Pseudoxanthobacter soli DSM 19599: one gene and its partner. The protein of the gene in region 1 interacts with the protein of each later gene in a pairwise test. Links are inferred from orthologs where the notes say so. Each region holds a gene or a part of one and is shown on either strand. Other genes may lie near its edges.

What was found.
Region 2: the proteins of ribD (region 1) and accC interact in binary tests that used the Escherichia coli proteins (3 or more experiments, as listed by UniProt). The link is inferred for Pseudoxanthobacter soli DSM 19599 from one-to-one orthologs.

The regions. Positions count from the first base shown.
Region 1 is NZ_FRXO01000001.1:275,546-281,505, forward strand. The notes cover bases 1,397-4,340. They hold ribD (bifunctional diaminohydroxyphosphoribosylaminopyrimidine deaminase/5-amino-6-(5-phosphoribosylamino)uracil reductase RibD), read right to left. Parts: upstream 3,461-4,340; coding sequence 2,333-3,460; downstream 1,397-2,332. Other genes in these bases: BUF17_RS01150 (hypothetical protein), read left to right, coding at 1,397-1,456; BUF17_RS01155 (riboflavin synthase), read right to left, coding at 1,719-2,333; nrdR (transcriptional regulator NrdR), read right to left, coding at 3,698-4,159; glyA (serine hydroxymethyltransferase), read right to left, coding at 4,170-4,340. In the rest of the region: transcription antitermination factor NusB, read right to left, coding at 1-64; ribH (6,7-dimethyl-8-ribityllumazine synthase), read right to left, coding at 70-525; more of BUF17_RS01150, read left to right, coding at 851-1,396; more of glyA, read right to left, coding at 4,341-5,477; BUF17_RS01175 (sodium-translocating pyrophosphatase), read left to right, coding at 5,947-5,960. UniProt on the Escherichia coli protein: Converts 2,5-diamino-6-(ribosylamino)-4(3h)-pyrimidinone 5'-phosphate into 5-amino-6-(ribosylamino)-2,4(1h,3h)-pyrimidinedione 5'-phosphate.
Region 2 is NZ_FRXO01000001.1:876,822-880,985, reverse strand. The notes cover bases 1-2,852. They hold accC (acetyl-CoA carboxylase biotin carboxylase subunit), read right to left. Parts: upstream 2,179-2,852; coding sequence 823-2,178; downstream 1-822. Other genes in these bases: aroQ (type II 3-dehydroquinate dehydratase), read right to left, coding at 2,718-2,852; accB (acetyl-CoA carboxylase biotin carboxyl carrier protein), read right to left, coding at 2,181-2,651; aat (leucyl/phenylalanyl-tRNA--protein transferase), read right to left, coding at 1-638. Outside these bases: more of aroQ, read right to left, coding at 2,853-3,164; BUF17_RS03705 (DsbA family protein), read right to left, coding at 3,448-4,164. UniProt on the Escherichia coli protein: This protein is a component of the acetyl coenzyme A carboxylase complex; first, biotin carboxylase catalyzes the carboxylation of the carrier protein and then the transcarboxylase transfers the carboxyl group to form malonyl-CoA.

The DNA.
Region 1 (5,960 bases):
TTGCGAGGCTGCGCTGGTTGGCCGGTTTCTGTTCCCGGGGAACGGGGCGTGCCGGTTCGGACATCTGCGTCATACTCCGAAGCGGTTCTTGTGCTCGATCATGGCCAGCGCGGCCTTGGCGGCGAAGCCGCCCTTGTCCTTGCGGTCGACGCGGGCACGTGCCCAGGCCTGCTCGTCGTTCTCGACGGTCAGAATGCCGTTGCCGAGCGCGAGAGCGCCGTCGACCGTGAGGGTCATCAGCGCGCGGGCGGATTCGTTGGCGACGATGTCGTAGTGGGTGGTCTCGCCGCGGATGACGCAGCCGAGCGCGACGAAGCCGTCATAGTCCACGTCGCCGAGTTCCATCGCGACCAGCGCCATGGAGAGCGCGGCGGGGATTTCGAGCACGCCCGGGACCGAGATCCGCTCGTAGGTCGCCCCGGCCTCGTCGAGCGCACGGATCGCCCCTTCGACGAGCGCGTCGGCGATGTCGTCGTAGAAGCGGGCCTCGATGATGAGAACGTGAGGTGCTGAATCGTCGGCCATGGATCTGATCCTCCGGGGGCGCGCCGTCCGGTGACCGGCGACGCCGCGCGCGAGACGAACCACGACGGGAGCCTTTTGTCCAGCCGATCCGTGCCCCGGAGCCCGGCTCGGGGTGAGGAGCCGCCATGCATCGGCCGGCCCCTCGCGGTGGTTTGCCGGGCATCGCGCCGGCAGTCGATCCGGCCAGCGGATGTGGACCCGACGTTACCAAGAATTCACAATTTTTGACATGGACGGATAAAGGGCGAGGTCTATGGTTTGGCGGCGCACCGGTTCGATGCACAGGCCGGTGCGGCCAGAATTCTCGATTTGGAAAGACGTCGATATGATGTTCCGGAAATCGTCCAAGAAGTTCGCCACGCTGGCCGCCGCCGGCCTGATCGCCGCTTCGCTCGGTGGCGCCGCGCTCGTCGCGCTCCCGGCCGCCGCCCAGCCGCTCGCGGCCGATGCCGACGTCCAGGTCACCACCCTGAAGGCGACCGTCGAGGCCATCGATGCCAAGACCCGCCAGGTGACGCTGAAGGGGCCGGACGGCAACCTCGCCACGGTGAAGGCCGGCGACGCGGTGAAGAACTTCAACCAGATCGCCGTCGGTGACACCGTCACCATCACCCGCACCGACGCCCTTGTCGCCGACATCGCCAAGCCGGCCAAGGGCGCCGGGCCGAGCGTCTCGGTGACGCAGATCGCCGGCAAGGCCGCTCCCGGCCAGAAGCCCAGCGCCGGGCTCGTGGACGCGATCACCGTGACTGGCGAGATCGTGCGGCTCGACGCCAAGGCCCACACCGCCACCATCAAGGGTCCGGAAGGCCGCCTCTATACCCTGAGCGCCGTGCAGCAGAAGCACCAGGAGAAGCTCGCCAAGGTGAAGGTGGGCGACCTCATCCAGGTGACGTTCCTGCAGTCGATCGCGGTCTCCGTCACGAAGTGACGGCGTCTAGAGCGCTTTCCGATCTGATGGAATCATCAGATCGACAAGAAATCGCTCCAGATTCAAAAGCATGAGCATATCCTTATCGTTCAGATCGATCCGATCTGAACGGGATATGCTCCAGCCCGGCGGGCGAGGGCGCTTTCCGGCCGGATCGCGCCGCCTGACCGGCTTCATTGTGCCCGAGAACGAGAAAACCCCGCCGTGCTGCCGCACGGCGGGGTTTTCGATTCACAGTCGGCCCTTTGGATGAGCGCGCCGGTCAGGCGGCGGCCGCAGCCTCCTGAAGGCGGGCGACGTAGCGCGCCATCTGGTCGACCTCGATATTGATGCGGTCCGACGGCGCCGTCTCGTCCCAGTTCGTCACCGCGAGAGTGTGCGGGATGAGCAGCACCGAGAAATCGTTGCCATCGACCGTGTTCACCGTCAGCGACGTGCCGTTGAGGCAGACGGAGCCCTTCACGGCGACGAAGCGGGCGAGTTCCGGCGCGGTGCGGAAGGTGAAGCGGGTGGTCTCGCCGATATCCTCCCGCGCGACCACGGTCGCAAGGCCGTCGACGTGCCCGGAGACGAGGTGGCCGCCGAGTTCGTCGCCGATCTTGAGCGCGCGTTCCAGATTGATCCGGCGGCCGGGCTGCCAGCCATCGACGGTGGTGACGGCGAGCGTCTCGGGACCGGCATCGAAGGCGATCTCGGTGAGGCCGTCGGCGCGCGGCGCGCGGGACACCACCGTCAGGCAGACGCCGTCGCAGGCGATCGAGGCGCCGATGTCGATGGTTTCGGCCTCATAGCGGCTCAGAACCACCAGTCGCTTGACCACGTTGTCGGCCGCCGCCTCGGCGAGTTCGCCGACATCGGTGACAATTCCCGTGAACATCAGCTGCGCTCCTTGCGCCAGAACCGGAGGACGCGATCGACGCCGAGGCGCCGGTCGCCGATCTGGACGAATCGCGGGTCTTCCGGCACGGCCTCCGGCGGCTTGCCGGAGAAGGCGGGGATGCCGCCGGCCCCGATGGCCATCGGCGAGACGTCGAAGATCATTTCGTCGATCAGATCGGCATCGAGCAGCGCGTTTGCAACCCGCGGCCCGCCTTCGACGAGAACGGACGTGATGCCCTGCGCCGACACCGCCGCGAGCGCGGCGGGGAGCGAGACGCGGCCGCTGTCGTCCGCGTCGACCGGCAGCACGGTGACGCCCTTTTCCTGCCACGCCGCCACCAGCGCCGGATCGGTGCGGTGGGTGGTCACGATCCACAGCGGTGCGTCGCCGGCGGTGCGCACGAGCTTCGAATCGACCGGCAGACGTCCCGCGCTGTCGAGCACCACCCGCACCGGCGAGCGGTCGACGAGGCCGGGCAGCCGGCAGGTGAGGGACGGGTCGTCGCTCAACGCGGTGCCGATGCCCACGAGGATGGCGTCGGTCGAGGTGCGCAGGCCGTGGACGTAATCGAGCGCCTCGGGCGAGGAGATCGCGATCTGGCCGGCGCCCTCGCGCCCGACGAAGCCGTCGGACGACATTGCCATCTTCAGCCGGACGTGCGGGCGGCCGTCGCGCACCCGCCGGATATGGCCCGCGTGGTCGCGCGCGGCCTCCTCGGCGAGGATGCCGGTGACGACCTCGATGCCGGCCTCGCGCAGGATGGCGTGGCCCTGGCCCGCCACGAGCGGGTTCGGGTCCTCGATCGCCGTCACCACCCGCGCGACGCCGGCGTCACGGAGCGCGACGGCGCACGGGCCGGTACGGCCCTGATGGCTGCAGGGCTCCAGCGTGACGTAGGCGGTGGCGCCGCGGGCGGCGTCCCCGGCTTCGGCAAGGGCGAGGGGTTCGGCGTGGGGACGGCCGCCGGGCGCGGTCACGCCGCGGCCGATCACGGTCGGGCCGGCGCCGTCGTCGCGGGTGACGATCGCCCCGACCGAGGGGTTGGGCCAGGTGCGGCCGGCATTGCGGCGGCCGATGGAAAGCGCCGCCGCCATGAAGCGGCGATCGAGTTCAGGCGATTTCATCGCGGCGTCGGCCCTCGTCCGGAACGCCCGCTTCCGCCGCGGCGGGGGCGTTCGAGTGTCTGGCGAGGCCGCTCGACGTGTCGGGGGGTCCGCCGAGTAAAAGCATGAAAACTAAAAGGCTTTTAATCTGCTTAAAACCGCCGAGAACAATAACCGGATCCCGTTGGAGGACCCGGCGCAGTCATTCCCGATTGTCGTCGGCTGGCAATACCAGCATGGCCTCATTCCGGCGGGGCGTCAATCGTCGCCCCGCGGAACGAACTCCTCAAGGAAGGCGCCGAAGTCCTTCGCTTCGCGGAAGTCGCGGTAAACGGACGCGAAGCGGACATAGGCGACATCGTCGACCGCCCGCAGCGCTTCCATCACCATCAGCCCGATCTGCTCGGAGGTGACCTCGTTTTCGCCGAGGCTTTCGAGCCGGCGCACCACGCCGGACACCATCTGCTCGACGCGTTCGGCATCGACCGGCCGCTTGCGCAGCGCGGTCAGGACCGAACGCATCAGCTTCTCGCGGTCGAACGGCACGCGGCGGCCGGAGCGCTTCAGGACCGTGAGCTCGCGCAGCTGCACGCGCTCGAAGGTCGTGAAGCGTCCGCCGCAGGTGACGCACACCCGCCGGCGACGGATCGCGGCGCCATCCTCGCTGGGCCGCGAATCCTTCACCTGGGTGTCGTCACCGCCGCAATAGGGGCACCGCATCGGATCTCCGTCAGCGGTAGAGCGGGAAGCGGGCGACGAGCGCAGCGACCTCGTTGCGCACCTTGCCTTCGACCAGCGAGTCTTCCTCGGCGCCCTTCTGCGACAGCGCGCCGAGCACCTCGGCGATCATGTCGCCGATCTGGCGGAACTCCGCCTCGCCGAAGCCGCGCGTGGTGCCCGCCGGGGTGCCGAGACGGATGCCCGAGGTCACGAACGGCTTCTCCGGGTCGTAGGGGATGCCGTTCTTGTTGCAGGTGAGGTGCGCGCGGCCGAGGGCGATCTCCGAGACCTTGCCGGTCAGCGACTTCGGCCGCAGGTCGACCAGCATCAGGTGCGTGTCGGTGCCGCCGGAGACGATGCGGAAGCCGTGGCCGGCGAGGGTTTCGGCGAGTGCCTTGGCGTTGGTGACGACGTTCGCGGCATAGGTCTTGAACGAGGGCTGCAGCGCCTCGCCGAAGGCCACCGCCTTGGCGGCGATGACGTGCATCAGCGGGCCGCCCTGCAGGCCCGGGAACACCGCCGAGTTGATCTTCTTGGCCAGCGCCTCGTCGTTGGTCAGCACCATGCCACCGCGCGGGCCGCGCAGGGTCTTGTGGGTGGTGGTGGTGACGACGTGTGCGTGCTCCATCGGGTTCGGATGCACGCCGCCGGCGACGAGGCCGGCGAAGTGGGCCATGTCGACCATGAACAGCGCACCGATCTCGTCGGCGATGGCGCGGATGCGCGCGAAGTCGATCACGCGCGGATAGGCCGAGCCGCCGGCGATGATGAGCTTCGGCTTCTCGGTGCGGGCGAGGTGCGCGATCTCTTCGTAATCGATCAGTTCGTCGTCGCGGCGCACGTGATAGGGCACCGGGCGGAACCACTTGCCGGACATGTTGACCGGCGAGCCGTGGGTGAGATGCCCGCCGGCGGCGAGGTCGAGGCCGAGGAAGGCGTCGCCCGGCTGGAGCGCGGCGAGGAACACGGTCTGATTCGCCTGGGCGCCGGAGTGGGGCTGGACGTTCGCGAACTTCGCGCCGAACAGCTTGCAGGCGCGCTCGATCGCGAGCGATTCGGCGATGTCGACGAACTGGCAGCCGCCGTAATAGCGCTTACCCGGATAACCCTCGGCATATTTGTTGGTCAGGACCGAACCCTGGGCCTCGAGCACCGCCTTGGAGACGATGTTCTCGGAAGCGATCAGTTCGATTTCCTCGCGCTGGCGACCGAGCTCGTGCTCGATGGCGCCGAACAGTTCCGGATCGGACTCGGCGAGCGAACGGGTGAAGAAATCGGCTTCGGCCGCCTGGGCGGCCTTTTCGGTCACGATGGCCATTGGTGCATACCCCAACAAATGGGACTTCGGGCAAGTGGTGCGGCGCGCATCGCAAATAAAACCGGCATCGCCGGAAGCGAAACGAGCGAAGCGGCGCCAAGGCCCGCATGGCAGGTCTTCGACGCCGCTTCTCACCGCGCGCGGAATTAGCACACCTCGCCCACCGCGCCAAGCTTGCCGGGCCTGAAGCGTCGTCGCAGGGGGCCTCTCGGAGCGCATACGGCAGCGGCCGGGTGGCTCCGGCATGGCGGCCCAAGGCCGCGCGAAGGCCGGTTCGACGAACGCCGGGAACGCAAATCTTCGATGAAGGACAAGTTTTCTTGACGAAATCCGGCACGGGCGTACCGTCATCCGGCGGCGACTTCTGCCGGACACCGGCGAGATGCCGAGAACAAGAAGAACAGTGCGGAAGAGCAGAGGCGCGGCGACGGCCTCGGGCCGGACGGAACTGCGCCCTTCGGGAGGTCTTATGGGTGCGCTTGG
Region 2 (4,164 bases), 600 kb from region 1 along the record:
ACCTCGGCGCCGCTCGCGTCATGCGGCAGGCGCTCGAAATCGCCGATCCCCAGCATGGCCGCATCGAGCCGGGCCTGATAGTCGCGCCGCCCGATTTCCACGGCGCCGAACCGGCTCAGATGCTCGGTGATGAACTGGGTGTCGAGCAGGGTGAAGCCACCTGCGACGAGCCGCGCGACGAGGTGGACAAGCGCGACCTTCGAGGCATCCCGCTCGCGCGAAAACATGCTCTCGCCGCAGAAGGCGAGGCCGAGCCTGACACCGTAAAGCCCCCCGACGAGACGCCCGCCTTCCCAGCATTCCACGGTGTGGCAGTGTCCGATATCGAACAGGTCGCGGTAGAGCCGGCGGATGCGGCGGCTGATCCAGGTCTTGCGGCGTCCGGGCGCCGGTTCCGCGCAGGCCTCGATCACGGCGTCGAAATCATGGTCGACGCGGACCTCGAACACGTCCTGCCGGACGGTGCGGGCGAGCCGGCGGGGAATGTGGAAGGTGTCGAGCGGCAGCACGCCGCGCTGATCGGGCTCGATCCAGAACAGGCTCGGATCGTCCGCGGCCTCGGCCATCGGGAAGATGCCGCACGCATAGGCCTTGAGCAGGACCTGCGGCGTGATTTCCAGGACGGCGTCGTTCTTCATGGGCAGTGCTCCCGGATGCCGTCGCCTCCCCGAACGCCTGCCGGCCGGACGGAATCATCGGGTCGGCAGCAACGGGAACAGCGTACCGCACCGGAGCCGGTCGCGAACAGACGGAATTACCCGTCGGTTCGCCAACGGCTCCGGCGGCCCGCCGGAAGGGCGGCGGTAGCCGTCGGCCCCGGGGTCACGCCTTGGCGGCGGCCTGCCGGGCGAGGAAGCCTTCGAGCCAGTGGATATCGTAGTTGCCGGAGGCGATATCCGGATCGTTCACCAGGGCCCGGAACAGCGGGATCGTGGTGTTGATGCCGTCGACGACGAACTCGTCGAGGCAGCGTCGCAGCCGGTTCATGCACTCTTCGCGATTGCGGCCATGCACGATCAGCTTGCCGATCAGGCTGTCGTAATAGGGCGGGATCAGATAGCCCTGATACACGCCCGAATCGACGCGCACGCCGAGGCCGCCGGGCGGATGGAAATAGGTGATCCGGCCGGGCGACGGCGTGAAGGTGGCCGGGTCCTCGGCATTGATGCGGCATTCGATGGCGTGGCCGTTGAAGCGCACGTCCGACTGCGAGAACGAGAGCTTCTCGCCCGACGCCACCTTGATCTGCTCGTTAACCAGATCGATGCCGGTGATCATCTCGGTCACCGGATGTTCCACCTGGAGGCGGGTGTTCATTTCGATGAAATAGAACTCGCCATTCTCGTAGAGGAACTCGATGGTGCCCGCGCCTTCGTAGCGAAGGATGCGCATCGCCTCGGCGACGCGCTCGCCGATCTGCTCGCGCTGGGCCTGGGTGATGGTCGGGGCGAGGGCCTCCTCCCAAACCTTCTGGTGCCGGCGCTGGAGCGAGCAATCGCGCTCGCCGAGATAGACCGCATTGCCCTGGCCGTCGCCGAACACCTGGATTTCGATGTGGCGCGGCTTGCCGAGATAGCGCTCGAGATAGACGGCATCGTCGCCGAAGGCGGCCTTAGCCTCCGAGCGGGCGGTCGAGAGCGCGTGATCGAGGTCGTTCTCGGTCATCGCGACCTTCATGCCGCGCCCGCCACCGCCGGCGGCGGCCTTCACCAAAAGCGGGAATCCGATCTCGGCGGCGACCCGGCGGGCCTCTTCCTCGGTACGGATCTCGCCTTCGGACCCCGGCACAACCGGCAGGCCGAGGCGCTTCGCGGTGCGCTTGGCCTCGATCTTGTCGCCCATGATGCGGATGTGGTCCGCGCTCGGCCCGATGAACTTGATGCCGTGGGCGGCGAGGATCTCGGCGAACCGGGCGTTTTCCGACAGGAAGCCGTAGCCCGGGTGAACGGCCTCGGCACCGGTGATCTCGCAGGCGGCGAGCAGCGAGGGAATGTTGAGATAGCTGTCGCGCGCCTGCGGCGGGCCGATGCACACGCTCTCGTCGGCGAGGCGGACGTGCATGGCGTCGGCGTCGGCCGTCGAATGCACGGCGACGGTCGCGACCCCGAGCTCCTTGCAGGCCCGCAGGATGCGCAGCGCGATCTCGCCGCGGTTGGCGATGAGGATCTTCGAGAACATGGTCACTCGACGATCACGAGCGGCTCGCCGTACTCGACCGGCTGGCCGTCCTCGATGAGGATCTTCGTCACCGTTCCGGCGCGGGGCGCGGGAATCTGGTTCATGGTCTTCATCGCCTCGACGATCAGCAGGGTCTGGCCCGCCGCGATCTTGTCGCCGACTTCGATGAACGGCTTCGCGCCCGGCTCCGGCGCGAGATAGGCGGTGCCGACCATCGGCGACTTCACCGTGCCGGGATTGGTCGCGGGATCGAGCGCAGCCGGCGCAACCGGGATCGCAGCCGCCACGGCGGGAGCGGCGAGGGGGGAAGCCGCCGCCGGCGCCGCCATCACGGTGGTCGGCTGGGCATAGCGCGCGATGCGGATGCGCAGGTCGCCCTGCTCGACCTCGATCTCGGAGAGTGCGGTCTCCGTCAGCAGGTCGGCGAGTTCACGGATCAGCGACTGGTCGATGGTCGGTTTCTTGATTGTCATGAGCCTTCGGAAAAATTGGGGCCTTCGGAAAGTCGGGCCGATGCGTGGTTCGCATCCGGGGGCGCGTCAGGCGGCATCCGGTATGAGGATCGCCGCCAGCGCCTCCAGGGCGAGGATGTAGCTGTTCGGGCCGAACCCCGCGATCACGCCTGTCGCGGCGGGCGCGATGTAGGAGTGGTGGCGGAAGCTCTCTCGGGCATGGACATTGGATAGGTGAAGTTCGACGGTCGGCAGTCCCACGGCGCGAATGGCATCGTGCAGCGCAACCGAGGTGTGGGTATAGGCGCCGGCATTGAGCGCGATGCCCTTCGCGCTGTCGGCCGCTTCGTGGATCCAGTCGACCAGCACGCCTTCGTGGTTCGACTGGCGGAAGTCCACACTGAGGCCGAGCCGCGTTCCCGCCGCCTTGCACCGCTCCTCGATCTCCGCGAGCGTGGTGGCGCCGTAGATGCCGGGCTCGCGCTTGCCGAGGCGGTTGAGGTTCGGTCCGTTGAGGACGAGGATCGGAACCATAAGCCGGATCACCAGAAAGGCCGGGCCGGTCTGTGCCGCCGGCCATAACGTCGAACTCGGTCGCGACACCGTCCCCGGCGAAGCGGCCGCATGCTTGTCGGTCGAAGCGCCGCGGACGATCCGTCGCGCCACCGGCCTCCGTGGAGGCGGCTATCTTATAGGCGCAAGCGGGCCGCGAGGAAATGGGGTACTCGCGGTGCTCCTGCCGCGCCGCGCGGCGGTTGTGCCGACGAAAAAGGGCGGCCCGACGGCCGCCCGATCCCAGTCGCGCCGAGGCGCCGCATCAGCAGGACGAGGTACCCCCGCACTTGCGGACGGTGTCGATGCGCTCTTTCAGCGCCGCGACGCCCACGGCGCCGGGCAGGACGGCATCGCCGATCACGTAGGAAGGCGTGCCGGAGATCTGGAGAAGCTGCGCGAGATTGTGGGTTTCCTGGAGGGTATCCTCCACGTCCGGCCCCTTCATCGCCGCTTCGAGCTTGCTGCCGTCGATCCCGAGCTTTTCGGCGACCTGGAGCGCGCGCTTGCCGTCCGCCTGGCCCTTCATCGCGAACATCGCGCGATGGAATTCGGCGTAACGATCCGGCGCCACGTCCTTCACGGCGATCGCGACGCGCGCGGCTTCGACCGAGCCTTCCGTCAGGATGGGGAATTCCTTCAGCACGACGCGCAGCTTCGGATCCTGGTCGATCAGCGCGAAGGTGTCTTCCACCGCGCGCCGGCAGTAGCCGCAATTGTAGTCGAAGAACTCGACCAGCGTGACGTCGCCCTGCGGGTTGCCGAGCACGACCTGGTTCTTCGAATTGAGCAGCGTGTCGCTCTGCGCCTTGATGACGTCCTTCTGCGCTTCCTCCGCGGCAACTTCCTGCCGCTTCTGCAAGGCGCTGCTGACCTCGACGAGGATGTCGGGGTTGGCGATCAGATAGTCGCGCACGATCTTCTCGATGTCGGCGCGCTGCTTGGCGTCGAACGACGTCACCGGGCCGGAATCGGCCGCCAG